2 regions of the Lachnoclostridium sp. Marseille-P6806 genome follow, and region 1 is predicted to be linked to the other one. Evidence: predicted binding sites of a transcription regulator. Region 1 holds the regulator's gene; the other holds the start of a gene.
What was found. The regulator Rex, encoded in region 1, represses fermentation and respiration genes when NADH is low (regulators of the CRP and FNR family bind a similar motif). The targets are predictions, from matches to a motif close to ATTGTTAANTANTTAACAAT.
Positions count from the first base shown of each region.

Region 2: a site for Rex is predicted at 5,276-5,295, ahead of gap (type I glyceraldehyde-3-phosphate dehydrogenase). Genes of this name have one in related genera too.

Region 1 covers NZ_CAXSLG010000002.1:286,590-293,999, reverse strand. The annotation lists gene ACESON_RS03415 (branched-chain amino acid aminotransferase) at 1-687, shown strand, start outside; gene ACESON_RS03410 (glycosyltransferase family 2 protein) at 790-1,761, shown strand; gene ACESON_RS03405 (DUF6020 family protein) at 1,727-3,628, shown strand; gene ACESON_RS03400 (redox-sensing transcriptional repressor Rex) at 3,742-4,455, shown strand; gene ACESON_RS03395 (NAD(P)H-hydrate dehydratase) at 4,560-6,164, shown strand; gene alr (alanine racemase) at 6,178-7,377, shown strand.
Region 2 covers NZ_CAXSLG010000010.1:111,612-119,021, forward strand. The annotation lists gene ACESON_RS13480 (response regulator) at 1-686, opposite strand, end outside; gene ACESON_RS13485 (DUF4118 domain-containing protein) at 683-1,756, opposite strand; gene tpiA (triose-phosphate isomerase) at 1,955-2,710, opposite strand; gene pgk (phosphoglycerate kinase) at 2,740-3,963, opposite strand; gene gap (type I glyceraldehyde-3-phosphate dehydrogenase) at 4,210-5,241, opposite strand; gene ACESON_RS13505 (Na/Pi symporter) at 5,384-7,063, opposite strand; gene ACESON_RS13510 (M14 family metallocarboxypeptidase) at 7,315-7,410, opposite strand, start outside.

The DNA.
Region 1 (7,410 bases):
TGGGTTCCGCCTTTTGGAAGCGGAGCAACCTTTTATCTGAGACCCTATATGTTTGCATCCGGGCCGGTAATTGGCGTAAAGCCGTCAACCGAATATCAGTTCCGTTTGTTTGGAACCCCGGTAGGTCCGTATTTTAAAGGCGGAGTAAGGCCGTTGACCATTTGTGTCAGTGATTTTGACCGGGCGGCTCCTCATGGAACCGGCCACGTAAAGGCAGGACTGAACTACGCCATGAGCCTTCACGCCAATGTGACTGCTCATGCGGCAGGATATGATGAGAATATGTTCCTGGATCCGGCTACCAGAACTTACGTAGAGGAGACAGGAGGAGCAAATTTTCTGTTTATAACCAAGGACAATGAGGTGGTAACCCCTAAGTCTGACTCTATTTTGCCGTCTATTACCAGACGTTCTCTTGTTTATGTGGCAGAGCATTATCTTGGTTTGAAGGTTACTCAGCGGCCGGTGAAGCTTTCCGAGCTGTCAGATTTTGCCGAGTGCGGCCTGTGCGGAACGGCAGCTGTGATTTCCCCAGTAGGAAAAGTGGTGGATCACGGAAAAGAAATCTGCTTCCCCAGCGGCATGACAGAGATGGGCCCTATTACGAAGAAGCTGTATGAAACTCTGACTGGAATTCAGATGGGAACGGTGGAAGCGCCGGAAGGCTGGATTCGCAAGATTGTATAATAGTCAGTCTTGCTTGGACAGAACAGACAAATATGAAACAAAAAAAGTCCTCCGGGAATGTAAGGTTTCCGGAGGGCTTTTTGAGCGTACAGGAGAGTAGATATGGACAAAATTGCTGTACTGATACCCTGCTACAATGAAAGCTGTACCATTGCAAAGGTAGTGGCAGATTGGAAGCGCGTTCTTCCGGAAGCAGTGGTTTATGTATATGACAACAATTCCAAAGACAACACAGACCAGATTGCCAGACAGGCGGGGGCTGTGGTGCGTTATGAGCATCAGCAGGGAAAGGGCAATGTGATCCGGAGAATGTTCCGGGAAATTGACGCCAGATGTTATATTATGGTAGACGGAGATGATACTTATCCGGCAGAATGCGGGCCGATTATGGCAAAGGCTGTTTTAGAGGAGCAGGCAGATATGGTTATTGGAGATCGTTTGTCCTCGACCTATTTTGCAGAAAACAAAAGGCCCTTTCACAATGTGGGAAATTCCATGGTGAGAGCAGCCATTAACAGTCTTTTCCGGACCGATATCAAAGATGTGATGACTGGATGCAGGGCATTCAGTTATGCCTTTGTCAAAACATTTCCGGTGCTTTCTAAGGGATTTGAGATTGAAACAGAAATGACAATTCATGCAGTGGACAAAAACATGGCTCTGAAAAATATCCCCATTGATTATCGCGATCGGCCGGAGGGAAGTGTGTCCAAATTAAATACTGTTTCTGACGGAATCCGGGTAATAAAAACCATAGGAAAGCTCTACAGGGACTATAAGCCCCTGGGTTTTTTCGGCAGGATTGCTCTGATTCTGCTGGTTCTTTCTTTCTGGTTCTTTGTACCGATTATGAAGGAGTATCTGAAAACAGGGCTTGTTCCGCAATTTCCTACACTGATGGTATGCGGTTTTTGTGCAATTACGGCAGTATTAGCCCTGTTTGCCGGAATGATTCTGCAGACCATTATTCAGAAGCATAAGCAGGAATTTGAATTCCGGCTTCAAATCGCATGTGAAATGTACAGGAAAAAAATAAAAGATGATGGAAACTATGATATTGCGAAATCAAAATAAAAAGAGATGTGAGGGAGACGGGAAAAGAATCAGAGGAGGTTTTTGGATCCTGCAGCTTCTCTGGGCCTGGGGAGCTGTCTATGGGGTCAGCCGCATGAAAAAGCAGCTGGGACTGACAGAGATGCTTTTGCTCCACAAAAGCCTGCTGTCTCTTTTTCTGTTTGCGTCAGGTTTCTTTCTTGTCGGACGTATGGCGGAGGACTGGAAAGAAAACTGCTGTCTGGCGTTTTCGGCGCAGCTTCTCTCAGTAATGCTTTGTTTTACAGAGCTTTTGGGAATGGGACTGCGTTTCATGGAAACAGGTGATTTAGGGAACGTATCTGAGGGGACACAGTTTTTGGCTGCAGCCGGAGAGCTTGCGGCAGGCCGGCAGGTATATCTGGACAGCTGGCAAAGCTGGGCCTGGACGTTTTTTACAGCAGTGGCGCTTTCTGCCTATCTGGAACCGTTTCTTTACAGGCTTGGGGGGCTTCTTCCAGAGCAAGAAGCCTGCTGTAAAAGAGGGAAAAAAAGAGCCTCATCGGTATTTTTTAAAAGTTGGCTTCTTTTGTTTCTGGGATACCTTCCCTGTTTTCTGGCGTTTTATCCAGGACTTTACTGTTATGACATGACCTGGCAGTGGGATATGTACTGGACAGGAAATTACAGCACTCACCATCCGCTTCTTCACACCTATTTGTGCGGCTGGCTGTTTGAGGCAGGGAATACTCTGTTTGGCAGCTACAACGCAGGGCTGGCGCTCCAGTCCCTGCTGCAGATTGGAATTTTGACCGGCTGTATGGCATTTGCAGCATCATTTCTTGCAAAATGGGGACTTCCATGGAAGATTCGCGGGGCGGTGACGGCATTTTACCTGCTTTTCCCCTTTTTTCAGGTGCTCGGAATCAGTACGACCAAGGATACCATATTTGGAGGCCTGTTTCTGGTGGTGTTTGTCTGTATCTGTGATATGACCAGGGCTCAGAAAGTATATCGGGGAAAAGCGCTGGCTGGATTTCTGATGGCGGCAGTCCTTATGGGAACCTTTCGAAACAATGCGTCCTATGGGTTTTTGCTGACAGTTTTGTGTATGATGACGGTGTGGATGATTATGAGATTCAGGGGAAGGCGCGGAGGGTTTCTTCCGGAATTGAGCCTGATTCTTTGCCTTTCTGTAGCAGGCAGCACAGGGGTGAACTATGGGCTGGAACAGGCGCTTCATGCCTCTAAGGGAAGCGTGGCGGAGATGCTGAGTGTTCCCATGCAGCAGATGGCGAGAACCTATGTGTATCACAGAGAGGAGCTGGCAGAAGAAGAAAAGGAGGAGCTTACAGCCTACCTTCCCAGAGAAAATCTGGAGGCCTACAAATACTATGTGTCCGATCCAGTGAAAGCCGGTTTCCAGGCAGAGGCGTTTGAGTCTGGAAAAGAGGAATTTATCAGACTCTGGCTGAGCATAGGGCGGCAGTTCCCGGCTGAATATGTAAGGGCAACGCTTTTAAATACCATGGGACTGTGGTATCTGGGCGGAGACTCCAGCTGCTATATGGCTTATGAAATGAAACCGTCCTCCTATGTGTGGCAGGAGAGTCGTCTTCCGATGTTAAAGCCCTGGTATCTGTGGTTTCAGAATGATAATTTGAAGGAGAAGCTGCCAGTGCTGTCCATTCCTTTTTACACCTCCTTTTATTCCTGGGCAGTGGTACTCTGCGGCGGGCTTTTGATTGGAAGAAGAAGGTACAGATGGCTGACACCTGTGGGAATTTTGCTTGGATATCTGATATCCCTTGCTCCGGGTCCCTGTATTCTGGTACGGTATATGGCGGGAATCATGCTCTGTGTACCTGTGCTGTGGAGTGCTGTGTTTTACGGAAAAAGGGAGGAATGATTTCAAGATGGTGAAAACGCATTTGACAGAAAAATCTCAAACGGGTATAATGTAAGCTAGATGAACAGGGTGCTCAGCATCCGAATATGTGACAGACAGGAGAGTAGGCAAGCATGGAGGGAAGAGAAATATCAAAGGCTGTGATTACGCGGCTTCCCCGGTATTATCGATACCTTGGAGAATTATTGGAATCTGGAGTGGAACGAATTTCATCCAATGAGCTGAGTGTTCGAATGAAAGTAACTGCATCTCAGATTCGCCAGGATTTGAATAATTTTGGAGGATTTGGTCAGCAGGGCTACGGCTATAATGTTAAATATCTTTATACGGAAATTGGAAAAATTTTGGGAATTGACCGACAGCATCATATGATTATTATTGGTGCAGGAAATCTTGGGCAGGCGATTGCCAATTATGCTAATTTTGAAAAGCGCGGATTTATCATTAAAGGTATGTTTGATATCAATCCCAGACTGATCGGTCTTGTTGTCAGGGGAATCGAGATTCGCGGGGTAGATGATCTGGAGCAGTTTATCAAGGATAACGATGTTCAGATGGCTGCGCTGACGATCCCTAAGACAAAGGCGCCTGAGATTGCAGAGCGGCTGGTAAAGGCGGGGATTAAGGCTATCTGGAATTTTGCACATGTGGATTTGAATGTGCCGGAGGATGTAGTTGTTGAGAACGTACATCTTTCAGAGAGCCTTATGCGTCTGTCCTACCGGGTGTGCAGCCTGGAGGATCGGAAGGAAAAGCAGAGAGAGAAGGAACGGGAAAGGGCGGCCTTGAAAGCAGGTAAATCACTGAAGGATGAAGCAAATCAGTGATTTAAGGAGGAAACAAGGGCATCTGCCGGCGGACAGGAAGGAAGCTTCCTGGGCTGCCGGCAGTTTGTGTATGATCGGAGATGGAGTCTTTAGGAGGAGAGGATATGAGGTATGTGGTGACAGGAGCACAGATGAAGCAGATCGACCAGGATACGATTCAGAGAATAGGAATTCCCTCTGTGGTGCTGATGGAACGGGCAGCTCTGGCAGTGGCAGAAGAAGCAAAGAACCTTTTATCCAACCGGAGAGACCTGGCGATTTCCGGACAGATTTCCTGGAGCGCTGCAGAGAATTCTGGAATTCTGGCAGTTTGCGGTATGGGGAATAACGGCGCAGACGGAATCGCAGCAGCCCGCATTTTAAAGGGGTGGGGATATCGGGTAAAGATTCTTCTATGGGGAAATCCGGAACAGGCTACCCAGGAAAACCGGCTTCAGCAGAAAATTGCAGAGAAGCTTCAGATTCCTATGGTCTGGGAAGGCCAAAAGGGGGAAGTTCTCTGGAAGCAGGAGATGGAGGAAGGCAGATGGCCGGTGGTCATTGACGGTATTTTCGGAATAGGGCTTTCCCGTCCGGTGGAGGGCTCCGGTTTTCGGCTTCTGGAGTACCTCCAGGAGAAAAAGCAGGCAGGAAAAATACAGGTGACTGCTGTGGATATTCCTTCCGGCATTCATTCTGCTACAGGAGCAGTGATGGGAACTGCCCTGGCTGCAGACATAACGGTGACCTTTGGATTTGAAAAAACAGGCCTGCTTTTGTATCCGGGCAAAGGCTTTGCCGGACAGGTCAGGACGGCAGATATTGGTTTTACAGAAGACAGCCTGGAGTATTCTGGATGGGATGGACTGGTGCCGGAGCCGTCTGAACTGGAACGGCTGAGAAATAGGCAGGCAGATGGAAATAAGGGAACATTCGGAAGGGTACTGATTGTTGCAGGAAGCCGGGGAATGTGCGGAGCTGCCTATTTAAGCGGACTGGCTGCCTACCGAACAGGTGCTGGACTGGTAAAGCTTCTTACCGTTCCGGAAAACCGGGAAATTCTTCAAAATCAGCTTCCCGAAGCCATTGTGGAAACCTACGATCCGGAGGAGCTTTCTCTGGAGGAAGGAAAACTTTTTCTGGAAAAACAGTGCCGCTGGGCCGATGTCATTGTGCTGGGGCCGGGGTTGGGAAGGGAGCCTTATGTCTGTGATTTGGTGGAGCAGATTCTCGCAGATGCTTTTGTGCCTATTGTTCTGGATGCAGACGGACTGAACACGGTGGCGTCCCATCCTTATCTGACCCGCTATTTTACAGAAAATATTATTATTACTCCTCATATGGGAGAAATGGCGAGGCTGTGTTCCTGTTCCGTAGAGCAGCTGAAGGAGGATCCGGTACAGGCAGCCAGGAGTTACAGCAGCCGATATGGGGTTGTGTGTGTGATGAAGGATGCAGCAACTGTTACAGCGGATAAAGATGGAAATGTGTGGCTGAATCCCAGCGGCTGCAGCGCCATGGCAAAGGCCGGTTCTGGAGATGTTCTGACCGGAGTAATTGCCGGACTTCTGGCAAGAGGGCTGGAATGTACAGATGCTGCTTTTCTAGGCGTATATGTGCATGGACTGGCGGGGGAAGAGGCCGCAAGGCGCTGGGGAATTCACAGCGTACTTGCCGGCAATCTGGCAGACTGTATTTTATGCCATAGGGAAATGCGTTCTATGACATAGGAAGGAAATGATCATGAAGCAGTATACACGGGTTTATGCGCCCATTGATTTAGATGCAATTCGATTTAATATGGAATCCATGAAACGTAATCTTGCTCCTGGAACAGGAATTCTGGGCGTTGTCAAGGCTGACGGCTATGGCCATGGGGCAGTGCCTGCGGCTATAGCTATGGAGCCCTATGTAGACGGTTATGCAGCAGCTACCTTGGAGGAGGCTTTGATGCTGCGCCGTCATGGAATCAGCAAAAGGATCCTGATTCTTGGAGTAACTCATAAAAGCCAATATAGAGAAATGCTGGATGCGGATATCCGCCCTACAATTTTTACTATGGAACAGGCTTTGCCTCTTTCTCAGCTGGCGGAAGCCAGGGGGGTTACAGCCGCAGTACATCTGGCTCTTGATACAGGAATGAGCAGGATTGGGATGACTCCGGATGAAAAGGGAGCTGATCTGGCAGCAGAAATAGCGGGGCTTCCCGGGATTTATGTGGAAGGTCTTTTTACTCATTTTGCCCGGGCAGATGAGCTAGATAAAACCTCTACAGAGGAGCAGCTGGAGCGGTATCTGCATTTTACAGAGCTTTTAAAAGAGAGGGGAGTGGAGATTCCTATAAAACACTGTGCCAACAGCGCGGCAATTATTGATCTGCCCCACATGGGCTTTGATATGGTTCGGGCGGGAATTTCTGTATATGGGCTGTATCCCTCCGATGAGGTGGATCGCAGCCGTGTTCCCTTAAAACCGGCGATGGGATTAAAAAGCTTTGTAACCTACGTAAAAGAGATCCTTCCAGGTCAGGCAGTCAGCTATGGAGGAACCTTTGTCGCAGATCATCCCATGAAGGTAGCAACCATTCCGGTGGGATACGGGGATGGCTATCCGCGCAGTCTTTCCGGAACAGGTTACGTGCTGATTTTTGGAAAAAAAGCGCCGATTCTTGGCCGCGTATGTATGGATCAGTTTATGGTAGATGTAACAGGAATTCCGGGAGTGAAGGAGGAAACGCCGGTTACTTTGATTGGAAGCGATCAGGGGGAAGAAATTACGGTGGAAGAGCTGGCAGAGCTGTGCGGCGGCTTTCACTATGAAATGATCTGCGATTTGGGCAAACGGATTCCGAGGGTTTATTACCAGAATGGACAGGTTGTGGGAACCAAGGATTATTTTGATGACAAATACGAGGATTTTTTTACTGGAAAGAGCCTTTCGTAACGGGAGAAGGTTACTGGGAATGTGTCTTAATTT
Region 2 (7,410 bases), on a different contig from region 1:
ATTCGGTAGCCTACACCGATTTCCGTAAAAATATAAAAAGGCTCTGCAGGATTTTTTTCCAGCTTCCGGCGAATATTAGCCATATTAACCCGAAGGATCTGGTTGTCCGTATCTGCATAGGGACCCCAGATATCTTTTAAAATATAGTCATAAGTCAATACCTTTCCTGCATTTTTTGCAAGAAGAGAAACCAGCTTATACTCAATCTGTGTCAGATGAATCTCCTTCCCGTTTAAGGTAACCAGACGCTTCTCAAAATTAATTTCCAGACCCTCTCTGGAATATTTCTGCTCCTGGGGTGCGATGGACGCAACTCTGGCGCTATGGCGCAGAGCCGTCCGGATTCTGGCTAAAAGCTCTTCTGAGCCAAAAGGCTTGGTAATATAATCATCAGCGCCTCCGTCAAGAACCACCACCTTCTCCCGTTCCTGATTTCTTGCTGAAACCACAATCACAGGAATATTGGAAAAGCCGCGGATTCTCTGCAGAACCTCCATTCCGTCCATATCAGGCAGCCCCAGATCCAGAAGAATCAGATCCGGATAATGAGAAGTGCACAGGGAAAGCCCCTGCAGCCCGTTCATGGCACGCAGCGCCTTATACTGGTTGGCGATCACTATAGTTTCCATATAATTTCCAATATGCTTTTCATCTTCAATAATCAATATGGTCTGTTTATTTGTCATGATTCCTCCTGCTCCTCCAAAGGTAATGTAAAAATAAATTCTGCTCCCTGTTCATGATTCACTGCCCGTATGATTCCCTCATGAGCTGCTACAATCGTTTTGCAGATAGTAAGCCCGATTCCCATGCCCTTATGAGAATCGCCGCTTCCGTTGCGCTCCATACCGCCGCCGTCAAACAGATTCTCAAGCCGTTCCGGCGCAATCCCCTTGCCATAATCCCGCACATGGAAAGCAACGCTGTTTTTTCTTTTTTCCACATTCAGCTCTATGGGTTCATCGGTTCCGGAATGATATACAGCATTTTCCAAAAGATTCATAATCAGCTGCTCAATCAGCATGGCGTCCATAGGAACCATTAAAAACTCATCCGGTACATGAACAGTAATCCGCGCGCCGGGAAGACGCTTTTTCAAACGAAGCACCGCCTCAGAAACTACCTCCTCCAGAGGCTCCATGCTTTTCGCAACTCTGGCATCCCCCACATGGATCCTGGTAACAGAAAGCAGATTCTCCACCATATTTAACAGCCAGTTGGCATCCTCACGAATATTGCTGACCAATTCTGTTCTCTCTGCTTCTTTCATATAGGTGCCATTTTCCAGATAGGTGCTGGCAAGTCCGATAATCGCTGTCAGCGGTGTCCTTAAATCGTGGGAAACCGCCCGAAGCAAATTGGCCCGCATCGTTTCCTTTTCCGCCTCCATTAAAAGCTTCTCTCGTTCATTTAGCATCTGACTCTGCTTTTTAAACTTTGTTGTCATCGCACTGGTGATCACAGATACCACCGTCATCCCTACAAATGTAACAGGATAGCCATCAATGGTAAAATTCAGCGTCATATATGGATAGGTAAATACATAATTTACAAAGCCTACGCCAAACAGAGACGCTACGATTCCTGATGCATAGCCCACTGTATAGCGCGCTACCAGCATCACACTGAGAACATAGATAATCGCAACGCTTGTAGTATTTTTTCCATAATAAAAAAAGGCTACCGCCACTAACGTAGACAGGCTCATAATCAAAACTGTCGTTATAATGTTTCTCCACAGATCTTTTACCTGCATTGTTCTGCCTTTCCCTGCCTCTAAGACAGTAAAACGAAATGGGACAAAGCTAAACTGCACCTGTCCCATTTCATTTTACTATATCTTAACAGAGATGTATATAGGCCATGAAAAATCTTGACGATATTTTCACAGCCTATACTTATTCTCTATTTTTGTATAGCCCAATTAAGAAACCGCGAGGAGACGGTTTAGAATTTAGGCATTTTTATAGTTTACAATTGCACCGAAATCCGGTTTCAGGGAAGCGCCGCCAACCAGGCCTCCGTCAATGTCTGCCTGAGCAAACAGCTCCGGAGCGCTGGATGCAGATACAGAACCGCCGTACTGAATGCGGATAGCCTCTGCCGTTGCCTCATCATAAATCTCACCGATGCATGCACGGATTGCTGCACATACCTCCTGTGCCTGTTCTGTGGTTGCAACCTTACCGGTACCAATAGCCCAGATTGGCTCATATGCAATTACTGCAGTCTTTGCCTGATCTGCGGTTACGTTCAGGAACGCAATCTTAATCTGCTGACGGATCCAGTCAATGGTAATCCCCTGCTCTCTCTGAGTCAGAGACTCACCGCAGCAGATAATTGGAGTAAGACCATGCTCGAAGGCCTTTAAGACTTTTTTATTTACTGTCTCATCGGTCTCAGCAAAGTACTCTCTTCTCTCAGAGTGGCCGATAATCACGTATTTTACGCCTGCATCAACCAGCATGTTGGGAGAAATCTCGCCTGTATAAGCGCCCTTTTCTTCAAAATACATATTTTCTGCTCCAATGTTAATGTTGGAGCCCTTTGCTGCCTCCATAGCCGGAATAATGTCAATCGCCGGTACGCAGAATACTACGTCAACCTCATCATTAACTACCAGCGGTTTTAATGTCTCCACCAGCTTCACAGCCTCGGTGGGAGTCATATTCATCTTCCAGTTTCCTGCAATAATTTTCTTTCTGGACATATTCCTTCTCCTTTTTGCGGTTTCTCGATTTATTTGTCGTCTGCTGCTGCTACGCCCGGAAGCTCTTTTCCTTCCAGGAATTCCAGAGAAGCGCCGCCGCCGGTAGAAATATGGCTCATCTTGTCAGCAAAGCCCAGCTGGTTTACAGCTGCTGCAGAATCGCCGCCGCCGATGATGGTGGTAGCCTCAGTCTCTGCCAGTGCCTTTGCAACTGCAATGGTACCTGCTGCCAGAGTCGGGTTCTCAAATACGCCCATCGGTCCGTTCCATACAACGGTCTTTGCGGTCTTTGCAGCCTCAGCATACAGCTTTGCACTCTCAGTACCGATATCCAGACCCATCATATCAGCTGGGATCTCATCAACAGAAACATTCTTTGCATCAATCGGAGCATCAATGGGGTTCGGGAATGCAGCAGCAACTGCAGCATCAACCGGAAGCAGAAGCTTCTTGCCCAGCTTCTCTGCCTTTTCCATCATCTCTCTGCAGTACTCCAGCTTGGTATCATCAACCAGAGAATTGCCAACTTCCTTGCCCTGTGCCTTTAAGAAGGTAAATGCCATACCACCGCCGATGATCAGAGTATCGCACTTCTCCAGCAGATTGGAGATAACGTTCAGCTTATCAGCAACCTTTGCGCCACCTAAGATAGCAACGAACGGTCTTACCGGATTCTCTACTGCATTGCCCAGGAAATCGATCTCTTTCTGCATCAGATAACCAACTGCATTGGTGCCGCCCTTTGCGGTGATGAATTTGGTTACACCTTCTACAGAAGCATGTGCTCTGTGAGAGGAACCAAATGCATCGCATACATAGTCATCAGCCAGGTCAGCCAGCTCTTTGCTGAATTCCTCGCCGTTCTTGGTCTCTTCTTTGCCGCGGAAACGGGTGTTCTGCAGAAGCACTACATCGCCGTCTGCCATAGCCTCAACAGCCTTGGTTGCTGCTTCGCCGGTTACATTGTAATCAGCTACGAATACAACCTTCTTGCCCAGCTTCTCTTCCAGTCTTACAGCAACCGGAGCCAGGGACTCACCCTCGTTGGGGCCATTTTTTACTTTGCCCAGGTGAGAGCAAAGGATTACCTTTGCGCCCTCGCCTACCAGCTTCTGGATAGTCGGCAGAGCTGCAACGATACGAGTCTCATCTGTGATCTTTCCATCCTTTAACGGTACGTTAAAGTCGCAGCGGACCAGAACTCTTTTACCCTTTAAATCCTTCAGATCGTCAACACTTTTCTTATTTAACATGGTTTATTCCTCTCTTTGTCTCAAAAATCTTCTGCTTTACAGTCTGCCTGCATAGCAAACTGCATGGGAACGCGACTGCGTCAGCAGCTATTTTCCTCAGGCGCGCTGTGCGCATCCCCGCCAAGCCTTTTGTTTTCATTGGACGTGGTTTCCTGTAAAAACACAAAAGGGCCCGGTCCTTTCAGACCGGACCCCCTGACTGAGTCTTCCTATCTTATGCCGGAATCAGATTCCCGGACTCCGCAATTAGTGTAACTCTGCGAAGTATTTGATGGTACGAACCATCTGGCTGGTGTAGGAGTTCTCGTTGTCATACCATGAAACAACCTGAACTTCGTACAGATCGTCAGCAATCTGAGCTACCATGGTCTGAGTAGCATCAAACAGAGAACCGTATCTCATACCGATAACGTCGGAAGAAACGATTGCATCCTCGTTGTAGCCGAAGGACTCGGAAGCTGCTGCCTTCATAGCTGCGTTGATGCCTTCTTTGGTAACATCGCTGCCCTTAACAACTGCAGTCAGAATGGTGGTGGAACCGGTCGGTACCGGAACACGCTGTGCAGAACCGATCAGCTTGCCGTTCAGCTCCGGAATAACCAGGCCGATAGCCTTAGCTGCGCCGGTGGAGTTCGGAACGATGTTAGCTGCGCCTGCTCTTGCTCTTCTCAGATCGCCTTTTCTGTGCGGTCCGTCCAGAATCATCTGGTCGCCGGTGTAAGCGTGAATGGTGCTCATGATACCAGACTGGATCGGAGCGTAGTCATTCAGAGCCTTAGCCATCGGAGCCAGGCAGTTGGTGGTGCAGGAAGCTGCGGAAATGATGGTGTCCTCAGCCTTCAGAGTGTTCTCGTTTACGCTGTAAACGATGGTCGGCAGATCGTTGCCAGCCGGAGCGGAGATAACAACCTTCTTAGCGCCTGCATCGATATGAGCCTGAGATTTTGCTTTGGAGGTGTAGAAACCGGTGCACTCCAGAACTACATCTACGCCAATCTCTCCCCACGGAAGATCCTTAGCATCCTTCTCAGCATAAATTTTAATTGTCTTTCCGTCAACGGTGATGGAATCCTCACCAGCCTCTACGGTGTGTTTGCCTTCACCGATATGGCCTGCGTATCCGCCCTGAGCGGTATCATATTTCAGTAAGTGTGCCAGCATCTTCGGGTCGGTCAGATCGTTGATTGCTACTACCTCATAACCCTCTGCACCAAACATCTGTCTGAATGCCAGACGGCCAATACGTCCAAAACCATTGATTGCTACTTTTACTGCCATGACAAATTCCTCCTGAATTGTTAAAAATTTAATGATTGTTAAAATATCATCAACCTATGCCTATTTTACCCAATTACGATTAAAATAGCAAGAGGTTTTTTCTATTTTATGAACTCTTTACAGTTTCTTTTGTAAAAATACCCTATAATTCGTTCTTTACATAACCTGCCAGGTTATATGCATGATCAGCAATCCGCTCCAGATTGCTGATAATATCCAGGAATACCACACCTGAGGATGCCTTGCACTTTCCGCTGGAAAGCCGCTCAATGTGCTTCTCCCGCAGCTCCTCTTCCTGACTGTCCACATCATCCTCGTACTGGCTGACCTTACGCACTGCATCCATACTGCCGTTCTGTCTTGCATCAATCGCATATTCAAATGCTTTCAGAACACTTCCGCCGATGGAGCGCAGATCATCAAATCCTGTTTCTGAGAAATCCAGCTGGTGAGTCTCCATATACTCGGCCTGCTCTGCAAGATTTTCAGCGTGATCCCCGATCCGCTCAATATCACTGATGCTGTAAAACAGGTTATTTACCATCTTTTTCTGACGTTCTGTCAGAGAAAGATTCTCTACCTTAATCAGATACTCTGTCAGCATCTTTTCCATATTATTGATTGTTTTTTCCGTTTTGTATACCTGCTCGATTCCCTCTGTATTGCGTGTCAGAAGAGCATCGATTGCCGCTCTTACATTCTCCAGGGTAATCTGTCCCATATGAACCACTTCCAGAGCTGCTGTTTCCACAGCAAAGGCCGGAGATTCAAAAATACGCTCGTCCAGATGCTTGAAGGTAACTGCTGTCTCCTCATCCTCCGCAGCTTCAGGCGCCTCCTCCTCCGGCTTCTCCCGGACAACAATGCCGGAAATCTTTACCAGCTGATTGGCAAAGGGGAACAGGACGGTTGTCATAGTCAGATTAAATATGGTATGGAAAATGGATATCTGCACTGCATTAATATTGGATGCTGCAAAATCCGGTCTCAGAGCAAAGAAAACAAATCCCAGAGTTCCTACCAGAATCGCTCCAATTACGTTAAAGGTCAGATGAATTACCGCAGCCCTCTTGGCGATCCGGGAACCGCCTATACTGGAAAGCATGGCTGTTACGCAGGAACCAATATTCTGTCCCAGGGTAATATAAATTGCTGCATTCGTAGTTACAATTCCATTCATTGCCAGAGTCTGCAGAATTCCCACTGATGCAGATGAACTCTGCAGAAGTGCTGTTACCAGCGCTCCGATAATCATGCCAAGGAACGGATTTCCTCCCAGAACCTCAAAGGCCTTTGCAAAAATCGGCGCATCCGTGTAGGGAGAAATAGAGCCTGACATAAAATCAAGACCAATAAACAAAAGACCAAGACCAATGCAGATTTCTCCTGCTGTTTTCTTCTTCTGCCCTTTGGCAAATACCAGAAGCAAGGCTCCAATACCGATAATAGCCGGTGCATAAAAGCTGGGCTTCATAACCTCAAAAGCATCTCCCAGCTGGCTCATGGAAACGATCCATGCTGTAATGGTCGTACCGATATTGGCACCCATGATTACGCCAACTGCCTGTGTCAGATTCAGAACACCTGCACTTACGAAACCGACGACCATAACCGTGGTAGCGCCGCTGCTCTGGATAATTGCTGTAATCAGAGCTCCCAGTGCTACTGCCAGAAGTCTGTTGTTTGTCAGCATTCCCAGAAAACTGCTCATCTTACTGCCGGCTGTCTTCTGCATTCCGTCGGCCATAATATTCATACCGTACAGGAACATTCCAAGACCGCCAAGAAACCCAAATACATTTGACACGTCACTGATTGACATCTCGTCCTCCTCATCCCCCGCGTACTGTTTTTTTCTTCTCCTTAGCCGCAGATATTTTCATCATATCATACCCGTTCACGCATTTTCAACCGTATTTAAACTTTATGTAAAAATTCGGATAAATTCATGTAAAATAACGAAGGCTTTCGACATTTTTCGTGGCATATTACTACTTGATCTAAAAAGGACAGGATGAGTTTTCTTCCTCTCCTGTCTCTTTTTTGTCTATATTTGGTTTTTTCTCAAAAAATTCAGTGTTCCGCAGCCCATTTCAGTACAGCCGCCCATACTTCCTGGTTCTTATTCCAGACATCAGTAAATTCTGTGAGCGGCATCGGGCAGGATAC